Regions from separate parts of the Enterobacter cloacae complex sp. HYC074_NIDB genome, predicted to be linked through region 2. Evidence: predicted binding sites of a transcription regulator. Region 2 holds the regulator's gene; the other holds the start of a gene.
The links. The regulator PhoB, encoded in region 2, activates phosphate uptake and scavenging genes when phosphate is short. The targets are predictions, from matches to a motif close to CTGTCATAAAACTGNCNNAT.
Positions count from the first base shown of each region.

Region 1 (15,939 bases), 2.2 Mb from region 2:
CGGCGCCGCCACGCCGCGGATATCGCCTTTGCCGAAGCTGTCGCTGTTACCGCTCAGCTTTTTCTCGGTCATGTAGGTGATGGCGCTGGCGATAGTCGCCCCCGCGCCGGGCAGAATGCCGACGAAGAAACCGATCACCGACGAACGCAGGGTGGCACCCACACACTGCGCCCCCTCTTTGGCATTAAAGAGCATACGTCCGGTTTTACGCACCAGCGTCTGCCCGCTGCTGGTATGTTCCAGCATCAGTAAGATTTCTGAGACAGAGAACAGACCAATCACCACGACGATAAACTGCACGCCGTCGGAGAGATGAACGCTGTCGAAGGTAAAACGATAAACCCCGGTGTTGGCATCCACGCCGACGGTGGCCAGACTGAGGCCAATCAACGCAGACAAAAACGACTTCAGCGGATTCTGCGCCATCATGCTGCCGAGACAGGCGATGGCGAACACCATCAGGGCAAAATACTCGGCCGGACCAAACGCCAGCGACCACTGGGCCAGCGCCGGGGCGAAGAGGATGATGCCGCCAATGGCGATCAGGGAGCCAAAGAACGAGCTGACGGCGGAAATAGAGAGCGCCACGCCGCCGCGTCCCTGCTGCGCCATTGGATAGCCATCCAGCGCGGTCATAATGGCGGCGGCATCGCCGGGCACGTTAAGCAGAATCGAGGAAATACGCCCCCCGTATTCGCAGCCGATATAAACCGTCGCCAGCAGGATCAGCGCCGATTCCGCAGGCAGGTGCAGCGCAAAGGCCAGCGGCAGTAAAATCGCCACGCCGTTGATAGGTCCAAGGCCCGGCAGCAGGCCGACGATGGTCCCGACGAAACAGCCGATCAGGGCGATCACCAGGTTTTCCGGGGTCATCGCTACCGCGAACCCCTGAGAGAGATAGATCCAGGTATCCATAGCGTGCTCCGTTAGTTAAACCATGCGCCAAGCGGCAGGGTCACGTCCAGCAGGCGGTCGAAGGCGTACCAGAGTAAAATGCCCAGTACGACCCCGGAGATCCCCGCCGCAGGCAGCGAGGCGTTAAATAGTATGCCAATCACCATCGTCAGCAGGGCGGTGGCAATCGGGAAGCCGAGCCATTCAAAGCCCCACGCGTACATCAGCAGGACAATCACCATTACCAGCAGACGTTGCAGCGTTCGGCGTGGCGGCCACTCCACGGTATCCGGATGGCGCAGCAGCAGCGCTACCGAGCAGAGCAGCATCAGGCCGACAATGCCGACGGGAAAGGGGCGTGGCCCCACGGGTTCATAGCTGTATTCGCTGTGGATCTGCCAGGCGACGAACATGCCGCCAATGCAGAGCAGCAGCCATATCCCGGCAAAAATGCGATCGCTCATAGCGCCTCCGGTTATTTCGCCAGACCAAAGGCTTTCGCCTGTACGCGGTAGTCATTCACCTGTTTTTTGACATACTCGTCCAGCTGCTTGCCGTTCAGGTTGAACTCAAACAGCCCGCGCAGATCGCGCTGTTTTTTGAACTCCTCGGTTTGCTGAAGTTTTGCGAAGGTATCCACCCACCACTGGTATTCGGCGTCGGTCACTTTTGGCCCGACGAAGAAGCCGCGGATGATCGGCCAGACCAGGTTATAACCCTGCTCTTTGGCGGTTGGGACGTCTGCCAGCTGGCCCGGCAGACGGTTTTCTGAGAAGACCGCCAGCACACGGATCTTATCCCCGCTCAGGTAGGGCACCATTTCGCTGAGATCGCCCGATACCGCCTGGACGTGATTGCCCATCAGCGCCGTCACCGGCTCGCCGCCGCCTTCAAAGGCCACGTAACGCATCTTGTGCGGATCCACTTTGGCCTGCTGCGCCAGCAGCGCGGCTTTCATCCAGTCCTGGCTGCCAATAGAGGCGCCCGCGCCAATGACCACGCTGTTCGGATCTTTTTCCATGGCGGTCAGCAGATCTTTCAGGGATTTCCACGGAGAGTCCGCGCGCACGGCGATCATGCCGTAATCGGTGCCTACGGTGGCGAGCCAGCGCACGTCATTCACGTCATAACGACCAAATTTCCCCTGTGACAGATTCAGCAGCGAACCGCCGGAGAAGGCCACCACTGTGCCCGCTTCGGCAGGGCGCTGGGCGACGATGGCGTTATAGGCTACCGCGCCCACGCCGCCGGGCATGTAGGTAACGCGCATCGGTTTCTCAATGGCCTTCGTCTCCAGCAGGCTGACCTGAATCAGCTTACAGGTCAGGTCGAAGCCGCCGCCGGGTTTGGCCGGGGCGATACATTCGGTACGGGATGGCGCGTCCTGCGCCTGGACGACAGAGGCACTCAACAGCAATACGCTTGCAGCAAGGGTAGAAAGTAATTGTTTTTTCATCGTTTATCCTCACGCCGGAGAACCGGGAGTACGGGTACGGGTGTCTTTTTTCTGATTATGTGAACCACCTTGTAGCGGTTCCGTTGCGTGATTGTTAAAACAATAACCTTTCATTTCCCTTTCACTGCGACACCAACTTTACAGGATGTGATATGCGTCTCTTACTGGCGGAAGATAATCGTGAGCTGGCTCACTGGCTGGAAAAAGCGCTGGTACAAAACGGATTTGCCGTGGATTGCGTCAACGATGGACGGGCGGCCGATCATCTTTTGCAGGGAGAAAACTATGCCGTCGCGATCCTTGATATCGGCATGCCCGGTTTCGACGGGCTGGAGGTGGTGCATCGGCTGAGAAAGCGCGGGCAGACGTTGCCCGTGCTGTTTCTTACCGCCCGCAGCAACGTGGCAGACAGGGTTAAGGGGCTGAATGCCGGGGCGGATGACTACCTGCCGAAACCGTTCGAGCTGGAGGAGCTTGATGCCCGCCTGCGTGCGCTGCTGCGCCGCAGTGAAGGGCGAACCCAGGAGCGCCAGCGGCTGGGAGAGCTGGAGTACGATGATGAAGGCTTTTTTCTGCTGCGCGATGAACCCCTTTCCCTCACGCCGCGCGAACTCTCTTTGCTGAAGGTGCTGATGCACCGTCGGACCCGTCCCGTCTCCCGGCAACAGCTTTTCGACCAGGTGTTCAGCCTGAACGACGACGTCAGCCCCGAGAGCATCGATCTCTATATTCACCGCCTGCGTAAGAAGCTGACCGGCAGCGGCGTGCGGATCACCACCCTCCGGGGGCTGGGCTACGTGCTGGAGTGCGGCGATGAAGTGGGTTAAGCCGCAGTCGCTTTACCTGCAACTTTTGCTTTTTCTGGGTTTGCCGCTGCTGCTGTTATGGGGGCTGTCAGCCTTTAACAGCTACGTTAGCGCGCTACAGGCGGCGACGCAGGCCTATGACCGCACGCTGTTATCCTCGGCGCGCACGGTGTCAGAGCGGCTGGTGGTGCACAACGGCAAGCTCCAGGTGAACGTGCCGTGGGTCGTGCTCGACAGCTTCGAGCTGAACATGAACGATCGCCTCTACTACAAGGTCGTGGACCCTGACGGGCGGACGATCTCCGGCTATGACGATCTGCCGAATATGCCCCCCTCCACGTCGCGCACCTCCCACTATCCGGCGCTGGCGTGGTTTTATCATACCGAGTATCGCGGGCAGGCGATCCGCGTGGCGAAGCTGCTCCAGCCGGTTAACGAGGACAGTGTGTTCGGCATGGCGGAAATCTACGTCGCCGAAACGTTGCAGTCGCGGCGCTATCTGGCCACTCAGCTGCTGTTTTCCTCGCTCGTGTCGCAGGGGTTGCTGGTGCTGCTGACGCTGGTCCTGACCGCGTGGCTGCTGCGTCGCGTGCTGCGCCCGATGCGGCAGCTCTCTTCGCTGATGGTGCGCCGTGAGCCCGGGCTGCTGGCTCCGCTGCCGGAGCTGCTGCCCTGGTCGGAAACGCGGCTGCTGATTGTGGCATTTAACCGCTATATCGACAGGTTACGCGGCGTGCTTTCGCGACAGGCGCGCTTTAATGCTGACGCCTCACACCAGCTCAAAACGCCGCTGGCGGTGCTGAAAACCCAGGTATCGGTTGCCCTGACGCGTAACGATCCGGCCCTGTGGCAGGAGAGCTTACGGGCGATGAACGTCACGCTGGATAACACCATCGTGCTGACGGAAAGGCTGTTGCAGCTTTCAGCGGTGAAGCGAAAAGAGCAGGGGGAGCGACAGTTTGCCCCTGTCGATCTGGTGCAGGTGGTGCAAAACTGCTGCTTTTCCCGGCTGGCGCAGGCGCGCAGCAAGGGTATCGATCTCGGTTATGACGGCGTACAGCAGCCGGTAATGATTGACGGTGATGACGTGCTGCTGGGTGAACTCTGCGCCAACCTGCTGGAGAACGCGATCAAATACACGCCGGAGCAGGGCATCGTGACGGTGTACCTGCGCACGGCTAACGATGCCGTTGAGCTGAGCGTGGAGGACAGCGGACCGGGTATTGCTGAAGACCAGATCTCCCAGGCCATGCTGCCGTTTCATCGTCTGGAAAACGTGGGTGATGCCGCCGGGTCCGGCATTGGCCTGGCGCTGGCTAACGATATTGCCCGCCTGCACCGCAGCCATCTTCAGCTGATGCCCAGTGAAAATCTGGGTGGGCTGAGCGTGAAAATGCGCTTTCTGATGCTGATATAAATGCCGATATTATCAAATCGTTACAAACTAATTGCCTGCCGCACGCGGAGTCCATTGATCACACAGGCAGGCAGGTTAAAATCTCGCGGTTTTTGGACATCTCTGAATAAATTGTGCGGGATCACGACAATGAAAAAAGTGGCATTAATGGGCTTAAGCGGCCTGATGTTTGTTTCAGCAGCGGCAAACGCAATTTCCTTCAACGGCTCGGCGGGACAAGATTATACCCATCTGGGCTTCGGTCTTGGCACGGACAGCGCAGGCCTGGCAATGACCGGCGGCTGGACGCATAACGACGACGACGGCGATGCGGCAAGCCTGGGCCTCGGCTTCAACGTGCCGTTGGGTCCCTTCCTGGCGACCGTCGGCGGTAAAGGCATTTACACCAACCCGAACGACGGCGACGAAGGCTACGCGGCGGCAGTGGGCGGCGGCTTGCAGTGGAAAATTGGCGACAGCTTTGGCCTGTTCGGTGAGTACTACTACTCTCCTGATTCCCTCTCCAGCGGCATCGACAGTTATCAGGAAGCTAACGCCGGCGCGCGCTGGACCATCGTGCGTCCAATCACCATCGAAGCGGGTTATCGCTATCTGAACCTGGCCGGTAAAGACGGCAACCGCGACAACGCCCTGGCAGACGGCCCGTACGTTGGCGTTAGCGCCGGTTTCTAATCCTCTCGGCGCGGCGTTCAGTCGCGCCAGTTTCTCTCTTCCCCCAGTCTTTGATTGCGCTATAGTGTTTTGACCATTGAAATGGGAGAACACAATGATAAACGTGGAAATGTTATCCACTGGCGACGAAGTGCTTCATGGGCAAATCATTGATACCAATGCCGCCTGGCTCGCCGATCTCTTCTTTGAGCAAGGATTACCGTTAACGCGCCGCAACACCGTAGGTGACAACCTTGAGTCGCTGGTCAACGTTCTGCGCGAGCGCAGCGAACGCTGCGACGTGCTGATTGTGAACGGCGGGCTGGGACCCACCAGCGACGATCTCAGCGCGCTGGCCGCCGCCACGGCCAAAGGCGAAGGCCTGGTCCTGCACGAGGCGTGGCTGGCGCAGATGGAGCGCTTTTTCTCCGGGCGTGGCCGCGTGATGGCCCCCAGCAACCGCAAGCAGGCTGAAATTCCCGCCAGCGCGGAACTGATTGATAACCCGGTCGGCACCGCCTGCGGGTTTGCCGTTCAGTTGAACCGCAGCCTGATGTTCTTCACTCCGGGTGTGCCGTCGGAATTTAAAGTGATGGTCGAGCAGCAGATCCTGCCGCGCCTGCGCGCGCGCTTTACGCTGCCTGAACCGCCGCTGTGCCTGCGTCTGACCACCTTTGGTCGCTCGGAAAGCGATCTGGCTCAGAGCCTCGATCACCTGCAACTGCCTCCCGGCGTGTCGATGGGCTATCGCTCCTCCATGCCGATTATTGAACTGAAGCTGACCGGACCGGCGTCAGAGAAAGCCGCTATGCTGGCACTGTGGCCGGAAGTGCGGCGCGTCGCCGGGGAAAGCCTGATTTTCGAAGGAACGGAAGGGCTGCCGGCGCAGATCGCAGCGCATTTGCAGTCCCGCCAGCTGAGCGTGACGTTAAGCGAGCAGTTTACCGGTGGGCTTCTGGCGCTTCAGCTTACCCGGGCGGGTGCGCCGCTGCTGGCCAGTGAAGTGGTGCCGTTCCAGCAGGAGACGCTGGCGCAGACGGCGCGCTGGGCATCCGAGCGCAGAGTGAAGCATTTCGCCGGACTGGCGCTGTTTGTGGGCGGGCTGGATGAGGAGCACCTCAACTTTGCCCTGGCAACGCCGGAAGGAACGCACGCCCTGCGCGTCAGGATGAGCATTACCCGCCACAGCCTGGCCGTACGTCAGGAGGTGTGCGCGATGATGGCGCTGAACATGCTGCGCCGCTGGCTGAACGGGAAAGAGGTCGCCAGTGAGCACGGCTGGATCAACGTCGTGGAATCGCTGTTCGTAGAGTGAGAGTGTGCCGGGGCAGTGTCCCCGGCAACGGTTACGCCAGCGCTTTTGCCAGCAAGGTAATGGGATGTTCACAGCGTTTGCTGGTGGACATCTCGATCTGCCACTTGCAGGTTTCACAGTCCGTCACCACGATATCTGCGCCGCTCTCTTCAATCTGCCGGAACAGCGGCGCGCCAATGGCCTGTGACGTTGGGTAGTTTTCACGCTTGAATCCGTAGGTGCCAGCGATGCCGCAGCAGCGTGAGTCCAGCACCGTCAGCTCCAGCCCCGGGATCAGCCGCAGCAGCTCAAGCGTATAGATCGACCAGCCCATCTTCTCCATATGACATGGCGTGTGATACACCACCTTCAGCGGCAATTTGCCCAGCGGTAACGTCTGCCCGCTGTCCAGCTTGCGCCAGAGAAAACGGGTCGCCAGCTCAATGTGCTCGCGCAGGCCGGTGTTATCCACATCCAGCAGATGCGGATATTCATCGCGCAGCGTGAAGGTACAGGTTGACGACGTCGCCAGTACCGGTATCCCTTTGTCGACGATCGCCTCGCGTAAAGAGGTGACGTTGCTTTTCGCCTGCCTGCGCGCTTTGTCGGTAAAACCGTTGGCAATCAGCGGAACGCCGCAGCACTTCTCTTTGCTCAGCAGCTGAACGCCCGTCCCCATGGCGTTAAGCACTTTCAGCAGGTCTTTCCCCAGCTGCGGATGGTTGTAGTTCACGTAGCAGCCGTGGAAGAAGGCGACCTGCTCAGCGAACTGCGCCTGTTCTGCCGCCACGGATTTATACCAGCGGCGGAAGGTGCCGTGAGAATATTTCGGCAGACTGCGGTGATGGTCGATTTTGAGCGTCGCATCCAGCAGCCTGCGCACCGGCTTCAGGGCGGTGGCGGCATTGACGACCGGTGCGAAAGGCGTCGAGAGGCTGCCCATTAGATCGGTGTGGCTCAGTATCGCGTCACGCAGCGTCGGTTTTTTCGTACTGTAGCGGGCGCGGGCGCGCTGGATGATATCGCCTATTTTCACGTCCGACGGGCAGGCAACTTCGCAGCGTTTGCAGTTGATGCAGTATTTCAGCGCCTCGTCGTAGAGCGCGCCATCCTTCAGGCGCAGACGCTCCCCGTCGGGACCGGCCTGTTTCGGGCCGGGATAGCGCGGATCGACGCCGCTGACCGGGCAAACCGTGGTGCAGACCGTGCATTTGATACAGCTTTCAAATCGGGTGTCGTTCATTGTGCTCTCTCCCTGCGCTGGATAATCTGCTCCGCGACATGCAGCGCGGTGACGGCGCAGACGCCGCCACCGCAGCCCTGCGCCACGGGATCGTACCCGCCCAGAACCGAGCCGATGGCGTAAAGATTTTCAACCGGTTCCCCGCCCAGCCGCGGGCGCAGTTGGCTGTCGACGATCACGCCGAACTGCTGCCAGGGCTGCGGGGTGAAGAAATCGCTTTGATACCAGTCCGCGCGGGAAGCGCTTTGCCGGACATCCAGCCCGAGTATTGCCTCACGCACGCCATCCCGGCTGCTTAGCAGACCGTTACTGAAGAAACTGCCGCTTGCCAGCACCGTATAGCGTGCGCGAAGCGGGATGTCGCCGTGGTTGCGGGTCCAGATATCGCTTACCGCGCCCTCAGCCAGGGTGATTTTTTTCACTTCGTCGCCTGCCATCCAGACGCCACCCTGGGCGACAAACTGACGCTGAAGCTGGGTATGCAGACGAATGCCGGGCACGGAAGGGGGGAGCGTCGGCAGTAAACCGAGCGTACAGGGCAGGCGCGCCGAGAGCCAGCGCCAGAGCCGGTTGTCCGTTAAGCCAAAACAGGCGGGCATAAACAGGGCGTCGCAGGTCTCGCCGAGCGGTTGAAGCGCCGCGTACAGCTGCGGCCAGTAACTTTCATTATCCAGCAGGCGGGCAATGTTCACCGCACGAAACTCGCTGGGGTTTTCGCGCAGCACGTCGAGTTCGGGGAGATCAATCTCCGCCGTATCCACCTGAACACCCTGCTGTCTGAGAGACGCGGCGGCCAGATGTGGCTGGAAATCAAGGAAACCGCTGATCCCCACCACCCGCACGCGCTCGGCAGCGATGGGAGCGACAGGCACCTCTTCCGGGCTAAGCCAGGCGGCGCGCAGGGTGCCGAGTGGCGTGACGCGCTGATGGTTTTGCTCGGCGTCACCCTGCATGCGTGCGCCGCAGGCAGTGAGCAGGTGTTCGGTTTCGCAGGCAAAGCGGGCCATATTCTCTGCGCCCGTCAGGCGGTAGGGATGTTCAGGCGGCAGATCGGCGAACGATAGCGCGCCCAGTAAATCCAGCGAGCCGGAGGAGAAGTGCAGAGCACTCTGACCGCGAGTGACAATGGCGCAGCGCAGACCCCGCTGCGTCAGTTTGAGGCCGCACAGCAGGCCCGCCAGCCCCCCACCCACAATCACGGTATCAAATTTCATGGTTGTGCTCCTTCTCCAGACCGCAAAGCCCCTGATAGACCCAGCGGGTAAATTCGCTTTCGCGCAGGGCATCGCCCCAGGCGACGGGCTGAATGCCTTTCCAGCGCTCGTTTAAAAAATCGCTGAGTTGGGCAAGCGACTGGGTTGGCGTGGTGGCGTGAAAACGTTGCAGCAGCCCGGCGGCACGGCAGGCGCACAGCTCCCCCTGACAGGTGCCCATCCCGACGCGCGTGCGGCGGCGTAAATCGAGCAGGTTGTTCACCGTCAGGTTTTCCACGGCATACTGCACCTCGCCTGCGGTCACGGCTTCGCATTCGCACACCAGGCTGCGGCTGAGTCGCCCTTCACCGAGCCAGGTCGGGGTGCGGTCGCCGTGGCGGTAAATAGCCGAACCGCGAAGCGGGGCAGGGAGTGAAATGATTTTGTGCAGCGTTTTTTCTGTCGATTGCTGCGAGCCGGGCAGGGCCTGTTCCGCCGTCACGCACGGCGCGGTGTTGCCGAGCTTACGGCAGACGGCATCGGTGGCCCACTGGGCCATCAGCCGGTAGGTCATCAGCTTGCCGCCGGTAATGGTGATAAATCCGTCCATGCCGTCACGTTCGGCGTGATCGAGCAGTACGATGCCGCGGCTGACGTTACGCCCGCTCGGATCGTTATCGCTGGCGACGAGGGGACGCACGCCCGCGTAGGCACGCAGAATACGCGTCTGCGCCATCACCGGGGCCAGCTTTTCCCCTTCGCGCAGCAGGATATCCACCTCTTCAGCGGTGACGCGGTTGTAATCAATTTCGCTGTAGTCCACATGCATTGAGGTCGTGCCGATTAACGAAATGGTGTCCCCCGGCACGAGGATATCGGCGTCAGACGGTTTACGGCAGCGGTTGATGACATGGTTATTGATGCGGTGGTCGAGGATCAGCAGCGAGCCTTTCGCCGGGAACATGCGCACCGACAGGTCCGCGTATTCCGCGATGCGCTGGCCCCAGATCCCCGCCGCGTTGACCACGACGGCGGCATACAGCTCGCGGTGTTCGTTGTACTGCGCATCAAACACGCGCACTCCGCGCACGGTATTCCCTTCGCGAATAAGCCCGGTGACGTGATGCCCGGTCAGGATCTGGGCGCCATGTTCCCGCGCGTCGAGCATATTGGCGGCGGTCAGGCGGAAAGGATCAACGGTTCCGTCCGGTACTTTTACCGCGCCCAGTAACGCCGGGTTTACCGAGGGTTCAAGACGGCGCGCCTGCGCAGGATCGATCGCCTCGGCCTGAATGCCTGCCGCCGTGCAGGCGGTGATAAAGGTTTGCTGAAAGCCGAGGTCGTCTTCTGGAAGGGTGATAAAAAGACCGTTGGTCGGTTCAACGCAGTGGCGGGCGATGCGCCTGAGGATCTGGTTTTCAGCGATACACTCGCGCGCTGACTCAGCGTCAGTGACCGCATAGCGGGCGCCGCTGTGCAACAGACCGTGGTTACGTCCCGTCGCGCCGGTGGCGATATCGTGGCGTTCCAGAAGCGTGACGCTCAATCCCCGCAGGGCGCAGTCGCGTGCGATGCCGGCACCCGTCGCGCCACCGCCAATGATAATCACATCGCTGAAGCGTGGATCGTGAATTGTCATTGCCTTTCCTCTATGTTCGTTTTTTTGCATTTAGCCACATTGATCGTGTGGTTTGTTTGATTTCGAACATAAACGCGCGAAATTCGAAAGTGAAACGTGATTTCATGCGCTTTTTTGCGCATTCTGTCATATTTCTGTAACAATCTGTGCGTTGATTCACAGTAACATTCACCGTGATTTCTTAACATCGCCGCCTCTGTAGCCGGGCGCGAGATGCCCGGTCATTTTTTGAAAGGCCACGGAGGCTGTTATGCTCAGTATCTTTAAACCTGCGCCACATCGGGCGCGACTGCCAGAGGCAGAGATTGATCCTCTCTACCGCCGTCTGCGTTGGCAAATCTTCCTCGGGATCTTCTTCGGGTATGCGGCGTACTATCTGGTACGTAAAAACTTTGCGCTCGCCATGCCGTACCTGGTAGAGCAGGGCTTCTCCCGCGGCGATCTGGGGTTCGCGCTGTCGGGGATATCCATCGCCTACGGTTTTTCCAAATTCATCATGGGTTCCGTGTCGGATCGCTCGAATCCGCGCGTGTTCCTGCCTGCCGGTCTGATCCTGGCGGCAGCGGTGATGCTGTTTATGGGCTTTGTGCCATGGGCAACCTCCAGCATTGCCATCATGTTCGTGCTGCTGTTCCTCTGCGGCTGGTTCCAGGGAATGGGGTGGCCGCCGTGCGGACGCACCATGGTGCACTGGTGGTCGCAGAAAGAGCGCGGCGGCATCGTGTCGGTGTGGAACTGCGCCCATAACGTGGGCGGCGGTATTCCGCCGCTGCTGTTCCTGCTGGGGATGGCCTGGTTCAACGACTGGCACGCGGCGCTCTATATGCCTGCCTTTGGTGCCATTCTGGTGGCGATTATTGCTTTCGCCCTGATGCGCGATACGCCGCAGTCCTGCGGCCTGCCGCCGATTGAAGAGTACAAAAATGACTATCCGGATGATTACAGCGAGAAGCACGAAGAAGAGCTGACCGCGAAGCAAATCTTCATGAAGTACGTCCTGCCGAACAAGCTGCTGTGGTACATCGCGGTCGCCAACGTGTTCGTTTATCTCCTGCGCTACGGCATTCTGGACTGGTCTCCGACCTACCTGAAAGAGGTGAAGCACTTCGCGCTGGATAAATCCTCCTGGGCGTACTTCCTGTATGAATACGCCGGTATCCCGGGCACCCTGATTTGCGGCTGGATGTCGGACAAGGTGTTTAAGGGCAACCGCGGTGCGACGGGCGTCTTCTTTATGACCCTGGTGACTATCGCGACGGTAGTGTACTGGCTCAACCCGCCGGGTAATCCGGGTGTGGATATGGCCTGTATGATCGTCATCGGCTTCCTGATTTATGGTCCGGTTATGCTGATCGGCCTGCACGCGCTGGAGCTGGCACCGAAGAAAGCGGCAGGCACGGCTGCGGGCTTTACCGGTCTGTTCGGCTATCTCGGCGGTTCGGTCGCGGCGAGCGCCATTGTGGGCTATACCGTTGACTTCTTCGGCTGGGACGGCGGCTTTATGGTGATGATCGGCGGAAGCGTGCTGGCGGTACTGCTGCTGGTTGTTGTGATGATTGGTGAAAAACGTCACCACGCCGAAGTGCTGGCGCGTCGTCAATAAGGAGCATTGCGATGAAATTAACTCAGTTAGCAACCGGCCTGCTGCTGGCGGGCCTGATGACAGGCTCCGCGCTGGCGGCAGATAAGATCGTGATCGCCCACCGTGGCGCCAGCGGTTATCTGCCGGAGCATACGCTGCCGGCAAAAGCGATGGCCTATGCCCAGGGCGCGGATTATCTGGAGCAGGATCTGGTGATGACGAAGGACGACCAGCTGGTCGTCCTGCACGACCATTATCTTGACCGCGTCACGGACGTGGCGGAGCGTTTCCCGGATCGCGCCCGTAAAGATGGTCGCTACTACGCTATCGACTTCACGCTGGCGGAGATCCGCTCCCTGAAGTTCACCGAAGGCTTCGAGATTGAAAACGGCAAGAAGGTGCAGGTCTATCCGGGACGTTTCCCGATGGGCAAATCTGACTTCCGGATCCATACCTTCCAGGAAGAGATTGAGTTTGTTCAGGGACTGAACCACTCCACCGGTAAAAACATCGGCATCTACCCGGAAATCAAAGCCCCATGGTTCCACCATCAGGAAGGGAAGGACATTGCCGCGAAGACGCTGGAGGTACTGAAAAAGTACGGCTACACCAGCAAGCAGGATAAGGTTTTCCTGCAATGTTTCGATGCCGCGGAACTGAAGCGCATCAAAACTGAGCTGGAGCCGAAGATGGGGATGGATCTCAATCTGGTGCAGCTGATTGCCTATACCGACTGGAATGAAACTCAGGAAAAACAGCCGGACGGGAAGTGGGTGAACTACAGCTACGACTGGATGTTTAAGCCGGGCGCGATGAAGCAGATTGCGCAGTACGCCGACGGCATCGGGCCGGATTACCACATGCTGGTGGCGGAAGGCGCAACGCCGGGTCACGTGAAGCTGACGGCGATGGTGAAAGAGGCGCACGCCAGCAAGATGCAGGTGCATCCGTACACGGTGCGTGCCGATCAGCTGCCGCCATATGCCACCGATGTGAATCAGCTTTACGAGGTGTTGTATAAGCAGGCGGACGTGGACGGGCTGTTTACGGATTTCCCGGATAAAGCGGTGACGTTCTTAAAATAGAAAAAGGGCCGTAAGGCCCTTTTTTACATCTCGATCTCAATATCGCCTTTTGCCCGGCAGCAGCAGGGCAAAATTTCCCCTTCACTGATAAAGGCCAGCGGTTCGGTCAGCCAGTCCACCTGGCCTGCGACCAGACGGCAGCGGCAGGAACCGCAATAGCCTTCACGACACTGGTACTCTACCTCAACCTGATGCGCTTCAAGCGCCACCAGCAGAGAAGGATGCTCTTCATGGCACAACACCTCTGTACCAGAAAGGCTTAGCGTTACGCGGCTCATCAGAGCTGGAAGTCGCTCAGGTCGTCGGTGTTGACTTCAGAGTCAATCTGACCGACCAGATAAGAACTCACTTCCACTTCCTGCGGCGCAACCTGCACGTTATCGGACACCAGCCAGGTATTGATCCACGGAATTGGGTTAGAGCGCGTCTGGAATGGCAGATCGAGACCCACAGCCTGCATGCGGATGTTAGTGATGTACTCCACGTACTGGCACAGAATGTCTTTGTTCAGGCCAATCATGGAGCCGTCGCGGAACAGGTAGTCTGCCCACTCTTTCTCCTGCTGGGCGGCCTGCAAGAACAGGTCGTAGCACTCCTGTTTGCACTCTTCGGCGATTTCCGCCATCTCTGGGTCGTCCGCACCGCTGCGCAGCAGGTTTAGCATATGCTGGGTGCCGGTCAGGTGCAGGGCTTCGTCACGGGCGATCAGACGGATAATTTTGGCGTTACCTTCCATCAGCTTGCGCTCGGCAAAGGCGAAGGAGCAGGCGAAGCTCACGTAGAAGCGGATTGCTTCCAGCGCGTTGACGCTCATCAGGCACAGATAGAGCTGCTTTTTCAGGGCCCGCAGGTTTACGGTAACGGTTTTGCCGTTCACGTTATGCGTGCCTTCGCCCAGCAGATGCCAGTAGCTGGTCATCTCGATCAGCTCGTCGTAGTAGTGCGCAATGCCTTCGGCGCGCTTCTGGATCTGTTCGTTGGTGACGATATCGTCAAACACCACCGCCGGATCGTTCACAATGTTGCGGATGATGTGGGTGTAAGAGCGGGAGTGGATCGTCTCGGAGAACGCCCAGGTTTCTACCCAGGTTTCCAGCTCAGGAATCGAGATTAGCGGCAGCAGCGCCACGTTCGGACTACGTCCCTGAATGGAGTCCAGCAGCGTCTGGTACTTCAGGTTGCTGAGGAAGATGTGCTTTTCGTGTTCCGGCAGCGCCTGGAAATCGATACGGTCGCGGGAAACGTCAACTTCTTCCGGACGCCAGAAGAAGGAGAGTTGCTTTTCAATCAGCTTTTCGAAGATGTCATATTTTTGCTGATCGTAGCGTGCCACGTTGACCGGCTGGCCGAAGAACATCGGCTCTTTGAGCTGGTCGTTTTTCGTCTGTGAAAAGGTGGTATATGCCATTGCGGTGAGTCCTGTGGTGTTATTTCCCCTCACCCCGGCCCTCTCCCACAGGGAGAGGGGGAAAGAGTTCCCTCTCCCTGTGGGAGAGGGTTAGGGTGAGGGAATTTATTAGATCTTACATGCGCCGCTTTCGCAGCCATCGTCCTGAATTGACGGCGCCAGGTCGTCCTGGGCGTCTTCCGCACCATCACGGGTGTTGTGATAGTACAGCGTTTTCACGCCAAATTTGTAGGCTGTCAGCAGGTCCTTCAACAGCTGCTGCATCGGTACCTTGCCGGACGGGAAGCGCGTCGGGTCGTAGTTGGTATTGGCAGAGATCGACTGGTCGATAAACTTCTGCATGATACCCACCAGTTGGAGGTAGCCGTCGTTGTTTGGCATTTCCCACAGCAGCTCGTAGTTGTCACCCAGCGTTTCGTAATCCGGTACCACCTGACGCAGCACGCCGTCTTTCGACGCTTTAATGCTGACGTGCCCGCGCGGTGGCTCAATACCGTTAGTGGCGTTGGAGATCTGCGAAGAGGTCTCGGACGGCATCAGGGCAGAGAGCGTGGAGTTACGCAGGCCGTGAGTTTTAATGGACTCGCGCAGGCCTTCCCAGTCGAGGTGCAGCGGCTCGCTGACGATCGCATCCAGGTCTTTTTTATAGGTGTCGATCGGCAGAATGCCTTTCGCGTAAGTGGTTTCGTTGAACCACGGGCACGCGCCTTGCTCTTTCGCCAGCTCGTTAGAGGCTTTCATCAGGTAGTACTGGATCGCTTCGAACGTCTGGTGCGTCAGATTGTTGGCGCTGCCGTCGGAGTAACGCTTGCCGTTTTTCGCCAGCCAGTAGGCGAAGTTGATTACGCCGATACCTAAAGTGCGACGACCCATTGCGCCGCGTTTTGCCGCCGGGATTGGGTAATCCTGGTAGTCCAGCAGGGCGTCGAGGGCACGAACAGCCAGCACCGCCAGCTCTTCCAGCTCGTCCAGGCTCTTAATCGCACCCAGGTTGAACGCAGAGAGCGTACACAGCGCGATTTCGCCGTTTTCGTCGTTCACATCGTCCAGCGGTTTGGTCGGCAGGGCGATCTCCAGGCACAGGTTGGACTGGCGCACTGGCGCAACCACCGGATCGAACGGGCTGTGGGTGTTGCAGTGGTCAACGTTCTGGATATAGATACGGCCGGTAGAAGCACGTTCCTGCATCATCAGGGAGAACAGATCGACCGCCTTCACGCGCTGCTTACGGATGCTGTCGTCTTTTTCATATTTGGTGTACAGACGCTCGA
Region 1 covers NZ_CP114214.1:3,243,602-3,259,540, reverse strand. Annotated here, with positions in the region: gene O1724_RS15725 (tripartite tricarboxylate transporter permease) at 1-915, opposite strand, end outside; gene O1724_RS15720 (tripartite tricarboxylate transporter TctB family protein) at 927-1,358, opposite strand; gene O1724_RS15715 (Bug family tripartite tricarboxylate transporter substrate binding protein) at 1,370-2,350, opposite strand; gene tctD (transcriptional regulator TctD) at 2,503-3,177, shown strand; gene O1724_RS15705 (sensor histidine kinase) at 3,164-4,573, shown strand; gene O1724_RS15700 (YfaZ family outer membrane protein) at 4,703-5,245, shown strand; gene O1724_RS15695 (nicotinamide mononucleotide deamidase-related protein YfaY) at 5,340-6,539, shown strand; gene glpC (anaerobic glycerol-3-phosphate dehydrogenase subunit GlpC) at 6,571-7,761, opposite strand; gene glpB (glycerol-3-phosphate dehydrogenase subunit GlpB) at 7,758-8,975, opposite strand; gene glpA (anaerobic glycerol-3-phosphate dehydrogenase subunit A) at 8,965-10,593, opposite strand; gene glpT (glycerol-3-phosphate transporter) at 10,844-12,196, shown strand; gene glpQ (glycerophosphodiester phosphodiesterase) at 12,208-13,260, shown strand; gene yfaE (class I ribonucleotide reductase maintenance protein YfaE) at 13,284-13,538, opposite strand; gene nrdB (class Ia ribonucleoside-diphosphate reductase subunit beta) at 13,538-14,668, opposite strand; gene nrdA (class 1a ribonucleoside-diphosphate reductase subunit alpha) at 14,777-15,939, opposite strand, start outside.
Region 1: a site for PhoB is predicted at 10,717-10,736, ahead of glpT (glycerol-3-phosphate transporter). Genes of this name have one in related genera too.

Region 2 (15,939 bases):
GTGCCTGTAAGTTCCCGTCCGGCTGGTTGCGGGCGCGGTTCTGGCTCCAGAAAGCGCGATAAGCAACGCCTTTGACCTCAAATTCCACTTCCGCCAGGCATTCGGCGGTATCGCGCGTCATCAGGTCGTTTTGCGCCTGAGAGACCTTATTAAGACGCGGCGTTTCGTGGTACAGCGCCAGGCAGATGGCATCCAGCAGCGTGGTTTTACCCGCGCCGGTTGCGCCGGTGATGGCAAACAGCCCGTTGCTGGCGAACGGCTCCGCGGTGAAATCAATTTTCCACTCACCCTTTAGCGAATTCAGATTTTTCAGACGCAGGCTCAGAATTTTCATGCGTTTTCGTCCTCGTCATGGAGGGAGTGCAGGGTCTGGGCAAACAGCTCGTTAAGCCTGGTGCGTCTGGCCTCGTCCACCTCTACATGCGCAAGCCGCCGCGCGAACACCTCTTCAACCCGAAGTTCGCTAAGCGTTTCACGCTGGGCGTTGAGCAGTATTTTCTCGCGCTGCTCGCGGCTGCGGCGTACCAGTAGTACTTCCACGGGAAGGTCTTCCGTCAGCGTCTGAATTTTACGCTGCATATCGTACAGGTAGTCGTCGGTGGTGATTTCGATATCGAGCCAGACGGGGGGATTAAGCGCTGCGCCGCGCCACTGCTCAAGCTGAGCGGTAATGGCGGCCAGATCGCCTTTCAGCACCGCCAGCAGCTGGGTGACCGGCACCTCAAGCGTCTCAACGGCGCTGAGTTTGCCCCCGGTGAAGCTCACCAGATGGACGGATTTGGCTTTGCCCGTTTCGTCAAAACTGAGCGAAATGGGCGAGCCGCAGTAGCGGATATGCTCGCAGCCGCCGATGATCTGCGCCCGGTGAATATGCCCGAGGGCAATGTAGTCGGCGGGGGGGAAGTTTTGCGCCGGAAACGCGTCCAGCGTACCGATATAGATCTCGCGCACCGCATCACTCTTACTGGCTCCGACGGTGGTGAGGTGTCCGGTGGCAATGATCGGAATGGCCTGATCGCCGCGCAGGGCGCAGGCTTCCGTATGCTGCTGGTGATAATAGCGGGTGATGGCCTGCAACAGATGCTGCTGTTTTTCGCTGCCGGACAGACCCGCCTGGCTTTGCACGATATCTCGCGGACGTAAAAACGGGATTGGGCACAGCACCGCGCCCGGCGTGCCGTCGCGTTTTTTCAGGATCTGCGGCGCGTGCCCGACGCTGGCCACCACGGTGGTATTGAGGAACGCCAGAATATCGCGGGATTCATTCAGCGTCGCCACCGAGTCATGATTTCCGGCGACAATCACCAGGTGACAACCGGTTTGCTGGAGGTTGACCACAAAACGGTTGTATAGCTCACGCGCATAGCTCGGCGGCGATCCGGTATCAAAAATGTCGCCCGCCACAATAATCGCGTCCACCTCGTGAGCCTGAGCCGTCTCCAGCAGCCAGTTCAGGAACGCTTCATGTTCCGCGGCGCGGCTTTTGCTGTAAAAATTTTGACCCAGGTGCCAGTCTGAGGTGTGAAGTATGCGCATAAAAGATCCGTGGCAATAATAAGAAAGCAGGATTATAAACGTTTGGGGAACGGAAAATAACCGCTGTAATAAAACAACAGTTTGCCATTTATAGTGGTAATGTTTTTCATAAATCTGTCATAAATCTGACGCATAATGACGCCGCATTACAGACTTGTAACTTAAATACGATAAGACAGGGCAAAGTATGGCGAGACGTATTCTGGTCGTAGAAGATGAAGCTCCGATCCGTGAAATGGTGTGCTTCGTGCTTGAACAAAATGGCTTCCAGCCGGTTGAAGCGGAAGATTATGACAGCGCGGTGAACCAGCTGAATGAACCCTGGCCCGATCTGATCCTGCTGGACTGGATGCTGCCTGGCGGTTCCGGATTGCAGTTTATCAAGCATATCAAACGCGAGGCGATGACCCGTGATATCCCGGTGGTGATGCTGACGGCGCGCGGCGAGGAAGAGGATCGCGTGCGCGGTCTGGAAACCGGCGCGGACGATTACATCACCAAACCGTTCTCCCCGAAAGAGCTGGTGGCGCGTATCAAAGCCGTGATGCGCCGTATTTCACCGATGGCGGTGGAAGAGGTGATTGAGATGCAGGGGCTGAGCCTGGATCCTACCTCGCACCGGGTCATGACCGGTGAAAATCCCCTCGATATGGGCCCCACCGAATTTAAACTCCTGCACTTCTTTATGACACACCCGGAGCGCGTTTACAGCCGCGAACAGTTGCTGAATAACGTCTGGGGAACTAACGTCTATGTCGAAGACCGAACGGTTGACGTCCATATTCGCCGCCTGCGTAAAGCACTGGAACTGAGCGGCCACGATCGCATGGTACAGACGGTCCGCGGCACGGGTTATCGCTTCTCGACCCGTTTCTGAACAATGACAGGAGTGTGACGCGTGCTGGAACGTCTGTCATGGAAAAGGCTCGTCTTTGAACTGATCTTATGCTGTATTCCGGCCCTCATTCTGGGGGCTATCTTTGGCTATCTGCCGTGGTTTTTACTGGTGGCCGTGACGGGATTGCTCGTCTGGCATTTCTGGAATTTACTGCGTCTTTCCTGGTGGCTGTGGGTCGACAGAAGTATGACACCTCCGCCGGGAAGCGGGAGCTGGGAACCGCTTCTCTACGGCCTGCACCAGATGCAGATGCGTAATAAAAAGCGCCGTCGTGAGCTGGGAAGCCTGATCAAACGCTTTCGTAGCGGTGCGGAGTCGCTGCCGGACGCGGTGATCCTGACGACGGAAGAAGGGACCATCTTCTGGTGTAATGGCCTCGCGCAACAGCTGTTGGGCCTGCGCTGGCCGGATGATAACGGTCAGAACATCCTCAACCTTCTGCGCTATCCCGAGTTCACGCTGTATCTGAAAAAGCGGGATTTTTCGCGCCCGCACAATCTGAAGCTCAATAACGGTCGCCATCTGGAGATCCGCGTGATGCCCTACAGCGATCGGCAGTGGCTGATGGTGGCGAGGGACGTTACCCAGATGCACCAGCTTGAGGGCGCGAGACGTAACTTCTTTGCCAACGTCAGCCACGAGCTGCGTACGCCGTTGACGGTGCTTCAGGGCTACCTGGAGATGATGCAGGAGCAAACGCTTGAGGGGGCGCCGCGTGAGAAAGCGCTGCATACCATGAGGGAGCAGACGTTCCGCATGGAAGGGCTGGTCAAACAGCTGCTGACGCTTTCAAAAATTGAGGCTGCCCCGTCGCTGGCGCTAAATGACATCATTGATGTGCCGATGATGTTGCGGGTGGTGGAGCGCGAAGCCCAAACGCTGAGTCATAATCAGCACACCCTGAGTTTTGACGTTGATAACACGCTGAAAGTGCTCGGCAGTGAAGATGAGCTGCGAAGCGCTATCTCAAACCTGGTCTATAACGCCGTGAATCACACCCCGAAAGGGACGCATATCGCGGTGCGCTGGCAGCATACCCCGGCGGGCGCTGAGTTTAGCGTCGAGGACAACGGGCCGGGGATTGGGCCTGAACACCTCCCGCGTCTCACTGAACGGTTCTACCGGGTGGATAAGGCGCGCTCGCGGCAGACCGGCGGAAGCGGACTGGGGCTGGCAATTGTGAAGCATGCCGTCAGCCACCACGAAAGCCGGCTCAATATCGAAAGCACCCTCGGTAAGGGCACGCGCTTTAGCTTCGTGATTCCGGAACGATTAATTGCCAAAAAAAGCGCCTGACAGCGTGTGTGTCAGGCTACCTTTCCACGGGCCAGCGATTGCTGGCCCGTTTGCTTTGCAGTCAAGCGAAACGCGGATGAATATTATACGGCTGGTGCTTTTTTGTTCGCATGATTAGCCATGAGTTTTTCTTATACATGGCATATTATGTTGGTCTGGATTTTCATGCTGGCATATTGTTCTGGTTTTACGATCCCTTCTTGCCTTTAAACGTTATAAGCGTTTAAATTGCCCCCCATATACTGTCAGACCGACTGTATTTGCGTGGTAAATCGAAAAACTATTCTTCGCCACGCCAGGACGGGAGCATATCCCGCTGAAATTGAGCAAATTTTCCGCTGTATCGTCCCATCAGGGATGGCGAAAATCTCAACGTATTCAACACCACATCCACAGGCAGTAAGGTTTTATGACCCATCACTTGAAATCGCGTGACATTATCGCGCTGGGCTTTATGACATTTGCGCTGTTCGTTGGCGCAGGTAATATCATTTTTCCTCCAATGGTTGGCTTACAGGCGGGTGAACACGTCTGGACGGCTGCGTTTGGCTTCCTGCTTACTGCCGTGGGCCTGCCGGTACTGACCGTTATCGCGCTGGCGAAAGTCGGTGGCGGTGTGGACAGCCTCAGCACCCCGATTGGCAAAGTGGCTGGCGTTCTGCTGGCAACCGTCTGCTATCTGGCCGTTGGCCCGCTGTTCGCGACCCCGCGCACGGCGACCGTCTCCTTTGAAGTGGGTATCGCCCCGCTGACCGGTGACGGCGCGATGCCACTGTTTATTTACAGCCTCATTTACTTCGCCATCGTGATTCTGGTTTCTCTCTATCCGGGCAAACTGCTGGATACCGTAGGTAACTTCCTGGCACCACTGAAAATTGTGGCGCTGATTGTGCTGGCGGTTGCGGCCATTGTCTGGCCTGCGGGGCCCATCAGCTCCGCGATGGACGCCTACCAGAACGCGGCGTTCTCAAACGGTTTCGTGAACGGCTATCTGACGATGGATACGCTTGGCGCGATGGTGTTTGGTATTGTTATCGTTAACGCCGCGCGTTCCTGTGGGGTGACCGAAGCGCGCCTGCTGACTCGTTACACTATCTGGGCTGGCCTGATGGCCGGTGTCGGCCTGACGCTGCTGTATCTGGCGCTGTTCCGTCTGGGTTCAGATAGCGCAACGCTGGTCGATCAGAGCGCAAACGGCGCGGCGATCCTGCATGCTTACGTGCAGCACACCTTTGGTGGTGCAGGCAGCATGCTGCTGGCGGCGCTGATTTTCCTGGCCTGTCTGGTGACGGCTGTGGGTCTGACCTGCGCCTGCGCGGAGTTCTTCGCTCAGTATCTGCCGCTCTCTTACCGCACGCTGGTGTTTATCCTCGGCATCTTCTCCATGGCGGTTTCAAACCTCGGTCTGAGCCACCTGATCCAGGTGTCAATTCCGGTGCTGACGGCTATCTATCCGCCATGTATCGTGCTGGTGGTGCTGAGCTTCACCCGCCCGTGGTGGCATAACTCGACGCGAATTATTGCGCCGGCCATGTTTATCAGCCTGATTTTTGGTATCCTTGACGGGATCAAAGCATCAGCATTTGCAGAAATCCTGCCAGCCTGGACACAGCGTCTGCCGCTGTCCGAGCAGGGCCTGGCCTGGCTGATGCCTTCCGTTGTAGCGCTGGTTCTTGCGATTATCTGGGACCGTGCGGCCGGGCGTCAGGTGACATCCAACGCCCATTAATCAACGGCAACAAATTGTTTAACCACGGGGCTTAAGGCCCCGTGGTTTTTTGTTTTTTTCGTGTTGAATGGCAAGATTTTAATGGAAAGCACTAACAAACTTAAACGTGGATTGAGCACCCGCCACATCCGCTTTATGGCGCTGGGCTCGGCTATCGGCACCGGTCTTTTTTATGGCTCGGCAGATGCCATCAAAATGGCCGGTCCAAGCGTTCTGCTGGCCTACATCATCGGCGGTGCCGCGGCCTATATCATCATGCGTGCGCTGGGGGAGATGTCGGTTCACAACCCGTCTGCCAGCTCGTTTTCACGCTATGCACAAGAGAACTTAGGCCCGCTGGCCGGGTTTATCACCGGCTGGACTTATTGCTTTGAAATCCTGATTGTCGCCATTGCCGATGTGACGGCGTTTGGCATCTATATGGGGGTCTGGTTCCCTGCCGTGCCGCACTGGATCTGGGTGCTGAGCGTGGTGCTGATTATCTGCGCCGTTAACCTGATGAGCGTGAAGGTGTTTGGCGAGCTGGAGTTCTGGTTCTCCTTCTTCAAGGTCGCGACCATTATCATCATGATCCTCGCCGGTTTCGGCATCATCATCTGGGGTATCGGCAACGGTGGGCAGCCAACCGGCATCCATAACCTGTGGAGCAACGGCGGCTTCTTTAGCAACGGCTGGCTTGGGATGGTCATGTCGCTCCAGATGGTCATGTTCGCCTATGGCGGAATCGAGATTATCGGCATCACCGCCGGGGAAGCGAAAGATCCGGAGAAGTCTATTCCGCGCGCCATCAACTCGGTGCCGATGCGTATCCTGGTGTTCTACGTGGGCACGCTGTTTGTGATTATGTCCATCTACCCGTGGAACCAGGTGGGCACCAACGGCAGCCCGTTTGTCCTGACTTTCCAGCATATGGGCATTGCGTTTGCCGCCAGCATTCTCAACTTTGTGGTGCTGACCGCCTCGCTGTCGGCCATCAACAGTGACGTGTTCGGCGTGGGCCGTATGCTGCACGGCATGGCGGAGCAGGGCAGTGCGCCGAAGGTGTTTGCCAAAACGTCGCGTCGCGGCACCCCGTGGGTAACGGTGCTGGTCATGACCGTGGCGCTGCTGTTCTCGGTCTACCTGAACTACATCATGCCGGAGAACGTCTTCCTGGTGATTGCGTCACTGGCGACCTTCGCCACCGTGTGGGTATGGATCATGATCCTGCTGTCGCAGATTGCGTTCCGTCGCCGCCTGTCGCCAGAAGAGGCCAAAGCGCTGAAGTTTAAAGTGCCGGGCGGCGTGCCAACGACCATTGTCGGTCTGATCTTCCTGGTCTTCATCATTGGCCTGATTGGTTATCACCCGGATACCCGTATTTCCCTGTACGTGGGCTTCGCGTGGATCGTCCTGCTGCTGGTGGGCTGGATGTTTAAATGTCGCCGCGATCGTCAGCTGGCGGAAGCACAGTAACATTCTTTTCCCCTCTCCCCGTGGGAGAGGGTTAGGGTGAGGGCATCAGGCTGCACTGATGCCTCCTCCCCCGTCCTCCTCCCCCAATAAATCCCATCATGGTGAGCTATCCTTAATCACCCTGTGGCAAGGTGACGTCAATTTCATCAAAGGGGATTCGTGATGTTAAACGCCTGGCACCTTCCGGTTGCCCCATTTGTTAAGCAAAACAAAGACAACCTTGTGATTACGCTCTGGCTGGCAGGGGACAATCAGCCTGAACGTGTGACCCTGCGCGCCGAAGTGGATAACGAAGAAACGTCGCTGAAAATGCACAAAGTGCGCAGCCAGCCGCAGCCGGGCGTCACGGCGTGGCGGGCAAATATCGATTTGCGCAGCGGGCAACCGCGTCGCCGCTACGGCTTCAAGCTGCTGTGGAACAACCGCCAGCTGTGGTTTACCCCGCAGGGTTTCAGCCGTTTCCCTCCGGCCAGGCTGGAGCAGTTTGCCGTGGATCATCCGGATAACGGCCCGCAGTGGGTTAACGATCAGGTCTTTTACCAGATTTTCCCGGACCGCTTTGCGCGCAGTGAAAAGCGCACCGTCGATCAGGACAAGGTTTATTACCATCATGCGGTCGGTCACGACATCATTCTGAAAAAATGGGACGAGCCGCTGACCACCCAGGCGGGGGGATCGACCTTTTACGGCGGCGATCTCGACGGTATCAGCGAAAAACTGCCGTACCTGAAAAAGCTCGGCGTGACGGCGCTGTACCTGAACCCGGTGTTTAAAGCGCCAAGCGTGCACAAATACGATACGCAGGACTACCGCCACGTTGACGAGCAGTTTGGCGGTGACGAAGCGCTGCTGCGGCTGCGGCACAACACGCAAAAAGAGGGTATGCGCCTGATCCTTGATGGCGTGTTCAATCACAGCGGTGATTCTCATGCGTGGTTTGACCGTCACAATCAGTCGATGGGCGGCGCATGCCATAATCCGGACTCACCGCAGCGTGACTGGTACAGTTTTGACGAGAATGGCCGCGCCCTGGACTGGCTGGGCTACCCGAGCCTGCCGAAGCTTGATTTCCAGTCGCCATCGCTGGTGAATGAGATCTACGGCGGCGACGACAGCATCGTGCGCCACTGGCTGAAAGCGCCGTGGAACATGGACGGCTGGCGGCTGGACGTGGTGCATATGCTGGGTGAAGCAGGCGGGGCGCGGAATAACCTTCAGCATGTCGCCGCCATTACCCGGTCGGCAAAAGCGGCCCGGTCGGAAGCATTCGTCTTCGGGGAGCACTTTGGCGACGCGCGTCAGTGGTTGCAGGCTGATGCAGAAGACGCGGCGATGAACTATCGCGGCTTCACCTTCCCGCTGTGGGGTTTCCTCGCTAACACCGATATCTCTTACGATCCGCAGCATATTGACGCCGAAACCTGCATGGCGTGGATGGAAAACTATCGCGCTGGCCTGTCGCATCAGCAGCAGCTGCGGATGTTTAACCAGCTCGACAGCCACGATACCGCACGCTTTAAATCGTTGCTGGGTAAGGATGTGGCGCGTCTGCCGCTGGCGGTGACCTGGCTCTTTACCTGGCCGGGCGTACCCTGCATCTACTATGGCGATGAAGTCGGGCTGGACGGCAACAACGATCCGTTCTGCCGTAAAACCTTCCCGTGGGAGCCTGAAAAGCAGGCTCAGGATCTGTTCAGCCTCTACCAGCGCATGGCGACGCTGCGCAAGCAGAGCCAGGCCCTGCGATACGGGGGCTGTCAGGTGATGTACGCCCACGATAACGTGGTGGTGTTTGTCCGCGTCTATAACCAGCAGCGCGTGCTGGTGGCGATCAACCGGGGCGAGGCGTGTGAAGTCGTGCTGGAAGATTCACCGCTGCTGGCTGGTAAAATGTGGAAGAGCAAAGAGGGTAAAGCGACGTTCCAGGGGAGCGTGCTCACGCTGCCAGCGATCTCCGCTGCGGTCTGGTTCGGCAGCTAAGCGCAGGCAGAATGGTTTTCACCTTTTAAGATGGCGCAAATGCAACGATTTGTGTCAATCTTAACGGATCGTTTACGGTGAAGGTGGAAACATGGACGAGCTTTACATCCTTGGCTGTTTGTTCCTGGTTTTTGCGCTGGTCGTGGCACCCGTGCTCGCGGTGATAGGCTTTAACCGAAGCACGGCGGCGCGGCAGGAGATCGCCCGGCTTCGCCAGCGCATTGAGGCGCTCGAGCAGCGTAGTGTGGCTGAGAAAGCACCGGAGCAGGTGCAGACCGCCGCGCCGGTGAAGACGCCAGCGCCGGTGTCAGAGGCCGTTAACGCACCTGTCGATCCCTGGCGTCCCGAACCGCCCGTCACTGAAGCAGAGCCTGTGCCTGTACCGGCGGCAAAACGTCCTTCCGCCTTTGGCGGCATCCTGTCCTCGCTGACGCGCTGGTTTATGCAGGGCAATCCGCTGGCAAAACTGGGGATTGTACTGCTCTTCCTCGGCCTCTCTTTCCTGCTGCGCTATACCGTTGAACATTCACTGTTTCCGCTTGAGCTGCGTCTTGCCGCCACGGCGCTGTTTGCCATGGTTCTGCTGGCCGTTGGATGGCGGCTGCGGCACAGGCAGCGGATCTACGCGCTGATCCTCCAGGGCGGAGCGACCGGCGTGCTTTATCTGACCGTCTTTGGCGCATTCCGGCTGTGGCAGATGCTGCCGATGACGCTGGCGTTTGCGCTGCTGGTGGTGATTTGCGCGGCGAGCGTCGGGCTGGCCGTGTTGCAAAAGGCGCTGAGCCTTGCCATGCTGGCGAGCCTCGGCGGATATCTTGCGCCGCTGCTCCTGTCTACCGGGGGCGGTAGCTTTGTGGCGCTATTCTCCTTCTATCTCCTGCTGTCCATCGGCATTCTCGTCATCAGCATCTGGCAGCACTGGCGCGAGCTCAACCTGCTCGGGCTGCTCTTCACGTTTGGCGTTGGCGGGGTGTGGGGACTGAGCGACTACCAGCCGGAAGACTATGTTATTTGTCAGCTGTTCCTGATTGCCAATACGCTTATTTTTGGCGTGTTTAGCGTGGCGCTGTCGCTGCGGGCGCAAGAAAAAGGCAAACAGATTATTGACGGCGTACTGCTGTTTGCTCCGCCGCTGATTGGTTTTGGGATGCAGTATGGCATGACGTCTCACTGGACGTACGGCCCGGCGCTAAGCGCGCTGGGCTATGGTGCGTTTTACCTCTCGCTGGCGTTTCTCGCGCTGCGGCGTTACCCCTCCATCGGACGACCGCTGGTTATGGCGGCGCTGGCGATCGGCGGCGGGTTTGCCACGCTTGCCATTCCGCTGGCGCTTTCAGCGCGCTGGACGGCGATGGCCTGGGCGCTGGAAGGGCTGGGTATTCTTTGGTTGGGCGTGCAACAGCAGCAGCGGCGCATGAGCTATAGCGGGACGGCGTTGCTGGTGCTGGCGCTCGGCAGCGCGATATGGGCGCAAATGGACGGCGTCACTTCGCTGAGCCTCCTGCTTATTTTCGCAGTGCTCAGTCTTTGCTGGCTGGCTGCGGCCTGGCTGTGGCAGAAAATCGCGCTGCCGGGCAGCTGGGCATTGCTGGCCGGTGGGTTGCTGTTCTGGTTAGTGGCGTTGCTGGGCGCGTCGCAGTTGTTCCTGAAGCAGGAGTTATCGCTTCTGGCAGGCGTGCTGGCGCTGACGGCGGCGTCGGCTTGGGGATGGCGGCAGGCTGCCGCTCGTCTGGCATGGTGGGAGCTGGATGCCAGCAAATGGCTGCTGTGGCCGGTGATGCTGCTGATGGTGCTGTATCAGGTCTCGCACCAGCAGATTCTGGCGGCCGGCTGGGCAAATCTGGCCTGGGCTATCGCGCTGCCTGCCGCCCTGATGCTGCTGCGGCGCGACGAAGATAAACTTCTGCCGCGCATCTCAATGGGGCTGCATCTGTCGCTGTTGTGGATGATTTTACTCGCCCTTGCCGCCGAGCTTTACTGGTTTGCCCGCTCCCTGCCATGGGGCATGGCGGCCTGGGGAAGCGGCATTGCGATGGCTGTCGGCGGTGGGGTGATTATGGCGCTCTCCGCGGCCGTACGGCGTCGCGGATGGCCTTTCCGGGTATGGCCTGCGCTCTACGCCTGCCTTGCCGCGATCCCTGTGGTTGTGGCGCTGGTGGTATTGCTGGTCGTGACCAATTTCCAGGACGGTGTGGTCTATCGACAGACCTGGCTGCCGCTGGTGAACCCGCTTGAGGAAGGGGCGGCGTTCGCGCTGCTGGGGCTGGTAGTATTTTATCGGGCAGTGGATCGCTACTATCCGGCATCGCTTGCGCAGTCCCGACCTTGGCCCGCCGTTGTGCTGATGGCGCTTGGCTTCTGGTGGCTCAACGGCGCGTTGCTGCGTGCGCTGGCGTGGTACGGCGAGGTGGCCTGGAACATGGAATCGCTGTGGCATTCGCGGCTTATTCAGACCACCTTTGCCCTGTTCTGGATGTTCTGCGCGCTGGTGGTGATGATCCGCGCCACCCGTCAGGCCTCCCGTCAGCAGTGGCTTGGCGGTGCGGCGCTGCTGGGGGTGGTGATGCTCAAACTGATGCTGGTGGACAGCGCGGGCGGTGGCGGCCTGGCGCGCGCCGTCGCGTTTATTGGCGTGGCGATCCTGGTCCTGATTGTGGGCTATTTCTCGCCGCTACCGCCTAAAGCAGGAGAAGAAAAATGAAATGGATGAATGCGGTTGTTTGTGCAGCACTGCTGGCCATGGCCGGTCCGGCATTCAGCGAGGGCGCGCCAGCGGAATCCCCGCGGGATTATGCCTACGGCCTGTCCCTTGATACCTCTGCATCTTCGCCGTGGTATCGGGTCATGCTGCCGCTGGCGATTTATCAGCAGAGCACATCGCCCGATCTGCGCGACGTGCGCGTGTTTAATCAGTCGGGCGAGCCTGTACCGTTCAGCCTGGTTACTACGACGCGTCCGCAGCCGGCACCGACCACCACGGCGCTGCGCCTTTTTGCGCTTAACGCCTCGCCGGGCGGGGAAGAGGACAGCGGCGATAAAATTATGCTACGGGCCAGAAACGGTGTGGAAATTGTGCTGGAAGGGCAACACGCTGCGGCTGCCGGACAGCACTATCTGCTGACCCTGCCGGAAAACGCGACGGAGGTTCCGCTCTCTCAGCTCCAGCTTTTCTGGGACACGCCGCAGGGCTCGTGGCAGGGAACGGCATCGGTCTATTACAGCGAGGATCTGAAAAACTGGTATACCTTGCGCGAAGAGATGCCCCTGCTGGACGTGATGAGTGGACAGGATCGCCTGAAGCTCGACCGCATCGATACCGATCTGGTGTTATCACCTGAGGCGAATCGCTATCTGCTGCTGGTGCTGAACACGGGACGTTCTGCCCTGACGTTAACCGGCGTCAACGCGATTAACGCGCCTGCGCAGCCGGAATCAGAGCACATTAGCCTGGCGGGAGAGGGGGAGCGGTTATCCGAAAGTGAAGCCGTGTGGCGCTGGAAACATCCGCAGCCTCTGAGTGCGATCGCCTTCATGCTGAATGACGACGGCGTTCTCCCGGCAGAAATAGCCTGGCGGGGGGCGGACAAGGATCGATGGCATACGCTGAAAAAAGAGGTGATCTACCAGCTCGGCGGCAAAACGGCTGAACCTGTTCCGCTCCCGGGCGGGCTGGTCGAGGCGGTAAAAATCAAGACCCTCAATGCGCGTTTGCCCGAGAACCTGCCGGGCGTGATAGGGCAGCGCGTGCGCTACGATCTGGTGTTTAACGCGCAGGGGAAGGGGCCGTACCTGCTCGCGTGGGGGAACGGGGCTGCGAAACCGGCGAGCGTGGAGACGGATATGCTGATCCCGACCGAACTGCGTAAAACCTACGATCTGGCAGCCTTGCCGATGGCGGATACGCTGGAACCTGTCCCGCTGGGGGGCGAGGCGCGTTTAACCGCGACGTCTGCGGCTGAGCAGGAAAGCAGAATGAAAACGCTGATGGTCTGGGGCGTACTGATTGCGGGGGTGATGGTGCTTGCGGGTATGGCATGGCGCATCTGGCGCGAGGTAAAAAAAGACGGCGCAGCATAAGCCATAAAAAAACCCGCGTATTCGCGGGTTTTTCGTAAACCGTGTCGATTACAGGCTGGATACGTTCTCAGACAGGTATTTAGCTACGCCGTCTGGGGAAGCCGCCATACCTTCTTTACCTTTTTCCCACTGCGCCGGGCACACTTCACCGTGCTCTTCGTGGAACTGGAGCGCGTCAACCATGCGCAGCATTTCGTCGATGTTACGACCCAGCGGCAGATCGTTCACAACCTGGTGACGAACGATGCCGTTTGCATCGATCAGGAAAGAACCACGCAGTGCAACGCCAGCGTCCGGATGTTCGATACCGTAAGCCTGCTGGATTTCGCGTTTGATGTCCGCAACCATCGCGTATTTCACCGCACCGATGCCGCCGTTTTCGACAGGGGTGTTACGCCATGCGTTGTGTACAAATTCAGAGTCGAAGGAGACGCCAACCACTTCCACGCCACGCTTCTGGAATTCTTCGTAACGTTTGTCGAACGCGATCAGCTCAGACGGGCAAACGAAAGTGAAGTCCATTGGCCAGAAGAACAGAACGGTCGCTTTACCGTTGGTATGCTGTTTGAAGTTGAAGTTTTCAACGATTTCACCATTGCCCAGAACGGCGGCAGCTGTAAAATCCGGAGCCGGACGAGTTACCAGAACCATATGATTCTCCTGTAGATACTAAGGTTATTTGGAACGCAACGCGGGCCAGTATAGAGGCAGTACGGGAATAAGACAAAGAGGTGGTAACAATCGTTCCACCAGCTTTTACCTATCAATCATACCGGCATCACAGTTCTTTATTTTTCGCCTGCGTCATCATACGCGGGTAGAACTGCCAGAAGCGGGTTTCCAGCGCATCGTAATGTTCATCCAGGTCATGCCATGAGTCGCGCAGCGCGTCCAGACGCGGTCGACGGCTCGCCATGCCGTTCAGGACGTTCTGAATGAAATCCATCTCGCGGTATCGCTCCAGCCAGCGTTCAGACCAGAGATAGTTATTCAGATTCACAAAGCGCGGCGGGGAGTCCGGCAAAATGATCGACACCTGCGCGTGGGCGTAGCGCACAAACTCAGGCAGCGACATATCAGGCGACAGCTGCGGCCAGTGGCGCGACAGGAAATGATCCCACATGACGTCGAGCGTGATCGGCGCCACCCGTCGCGTTTCGGGGCGGAACCAGGTTTTGGCTTCCGTCACTTCCGGCAGGTTATCGGTCAGCACGTCGATGCGGCGGTGCATAAAAATCCCGTCGACAACCTCAGGGGAATACTCTTCCGCCGGGTTGCCGCGTACAAAATCGGCCAGCAAATTGCCGGAGAGGGAGCTGTCCGCGAGGTGAGCGAGATGCAGGTGAGCGAGAAAATTCATGCGTTTTCGTTGTCCGGTGGCGGCTAGTTGTTGCAGCAAAAGGGTGTGAGCACTAGACTATGCCGCCTGTTTTTAAGTCACGAGTATACGTCATGCGCGTCGCCGATTTCTCCTTTGAACTACCTGAATCCCTGATTGCTCACTACCCCATGCCTGAGCGTAGCAGCTGTCGCTTGCTGTCACTGGACGGGCCAACGGGCGCGCTGACGCACGGTACTTTCACCGATCTGCTCGACAAGCTCAACCCTGGCGATCTGCTGGTCTTTAACAATACCCGCGTGATCCCGGCGCGTCTGTTTGGCCGTAAAGCCAGCGGCGGTAAGATTGAGGTGCTGGTCGAACGTATGCTCGATGATAAACGTATTCTGGCACATATTCGCGCCTCCAAAGCGCCGAAGCCGGGAGCTGAGCTGCTGCTGGGGGATGACGAGAGCATCAAAGCGACCATGACCGCGCGTCACGATGCGCTGTTCGAGGTGGAGTTCAACGACGAGCGCACGGTGCTTGATATCCTCAACACCATCGGCCACATGCCGCTGCCGCCGTACATTGAGCGCCCGGACGAAGAGGCCGACCGCGAGCTGTATCAGACCGTCTACAGCCAGAAGCCTGGCGCGGTTGCGGCGCCAACCGCGGGCCTGCACTTTGATGAACCGCTGCTGGAAAAATTGCGCGCGAAAGGCGTTGAGATGGCCTTCGTGACGCTGCACGTCGGCGCGGGGACCTTCCAGCCGGTGCGCGTGGACAGCATCGAAGATCACATCATGCACTCTGAGTATGCCGAAGTGCCGCAGGAGGTTGTGGATGCGGTGCTGGCGGCGAAAGCGCGCGGTAGCCGCGTCGTGGCCGTCGGTACAACGTCGGTACGTTCCCTTGAGAGCGCCGCGCAGGCCGCGAAAAGCGAGCTGATTGAACCGTTCTTTGGCGATACGCAGATTTTTATCTACCCGGGCTATCAGTACAAAGTCATTGATGCGCTGGTGACCAACTTCCATCTGCCTGAATCGACGCTGATTATGCTGGTTTCCGCGTTTGCGGGGTATCAGCATACGATGAACGCCTACAAGTCTGCGGTAGAACAAAAATATCGCTTTTTTAGCTACGGTGACGCGATGTTTATCACGTACAATCCGCAGGCTTTGAATGAGCGTGTCGGGGAATAAGTCCGCGGCACTGTGTTACAACGTTGGACTGTTTTTCTGACGTCGGAGAAAAAATGAAATTTGAACTCGATACCACCGATGGTCGCGCGCGTCGCGGTCGTCTGGTGTTTGATCGCGGCGTGGTAGAAACCCCCGCGTTTATGCCTGTGGGCACGTACGGCACCGTAAAAGGAATGACGCCGGAAGAAGTTGAAGCCACTGGCGCACAGATTATCCTCGGCAACACCTTCCACCTGTGGCTGCGTCCAGGCCAGGAGATCATGAAGCTCCACGGCGATCTGCACGACTTCATGCAGTGGAAAGGCCCCATCCTCACCGACTCCGGCGGTTTCCAGGTCTTCAGCCTGGGCGATATCCGTAAGATCACTGAGCAGGGCGTACACTTCCGTAACCCGATCAACGGCGATCCAATCTTCCTCGATCCAGAAAAATCCATGGAGATTCA
Region 2 covers NZ_CP114214.1:1,050,785-1,066,723, forward strand. Annotated here, with positions in the region: gene sbcC (exonuclease subunit SbcC) at 1-334, opposite strand, end outside; gene sbcD (exonuclease subunit SbcD) at 331-1,536, opposite strand; gene phoB (phosphate response regulator transcription factor PhoB) at 1,724-2,413, shown strand; gene phoR (phosphate regulon sensor histidine kinase PhoR) at 2,435-3,730, shown strand; gene brnQ (branched-chain amino acid transporter carrier protein BrnQ) at 4,140-5,459, shown strand; gene proY (proline-specific permease ProY) at 5,541-6,914, shown strand; gene malZ (maltodextrin glucosidase) at 7,077-8,894, shown strand; gene O1724_RS05095 (DUF2339 domain-containing protein) at 8,986-11,595, shown strand; gene O1724_RS05100 (DUF3999 domain-containing protein) at 11,592-12,971, shown strand; gene O1724_RS05105 (peroxiredoxin C) at 13,020-13,622, opposite strand; gene acpH (ACP phosphodiesterase) at 13,750-14,331, opposite strand; gene queA (tRNA preQ1(34) S-adenosylmethionine ribosyltransferase-isomerase QueA) at 14,424-15,494, shown strand; gene tgt (tRNA guanosine(34) transglycosylase Tgt) at 15,548-15,939, shown strand, end outside.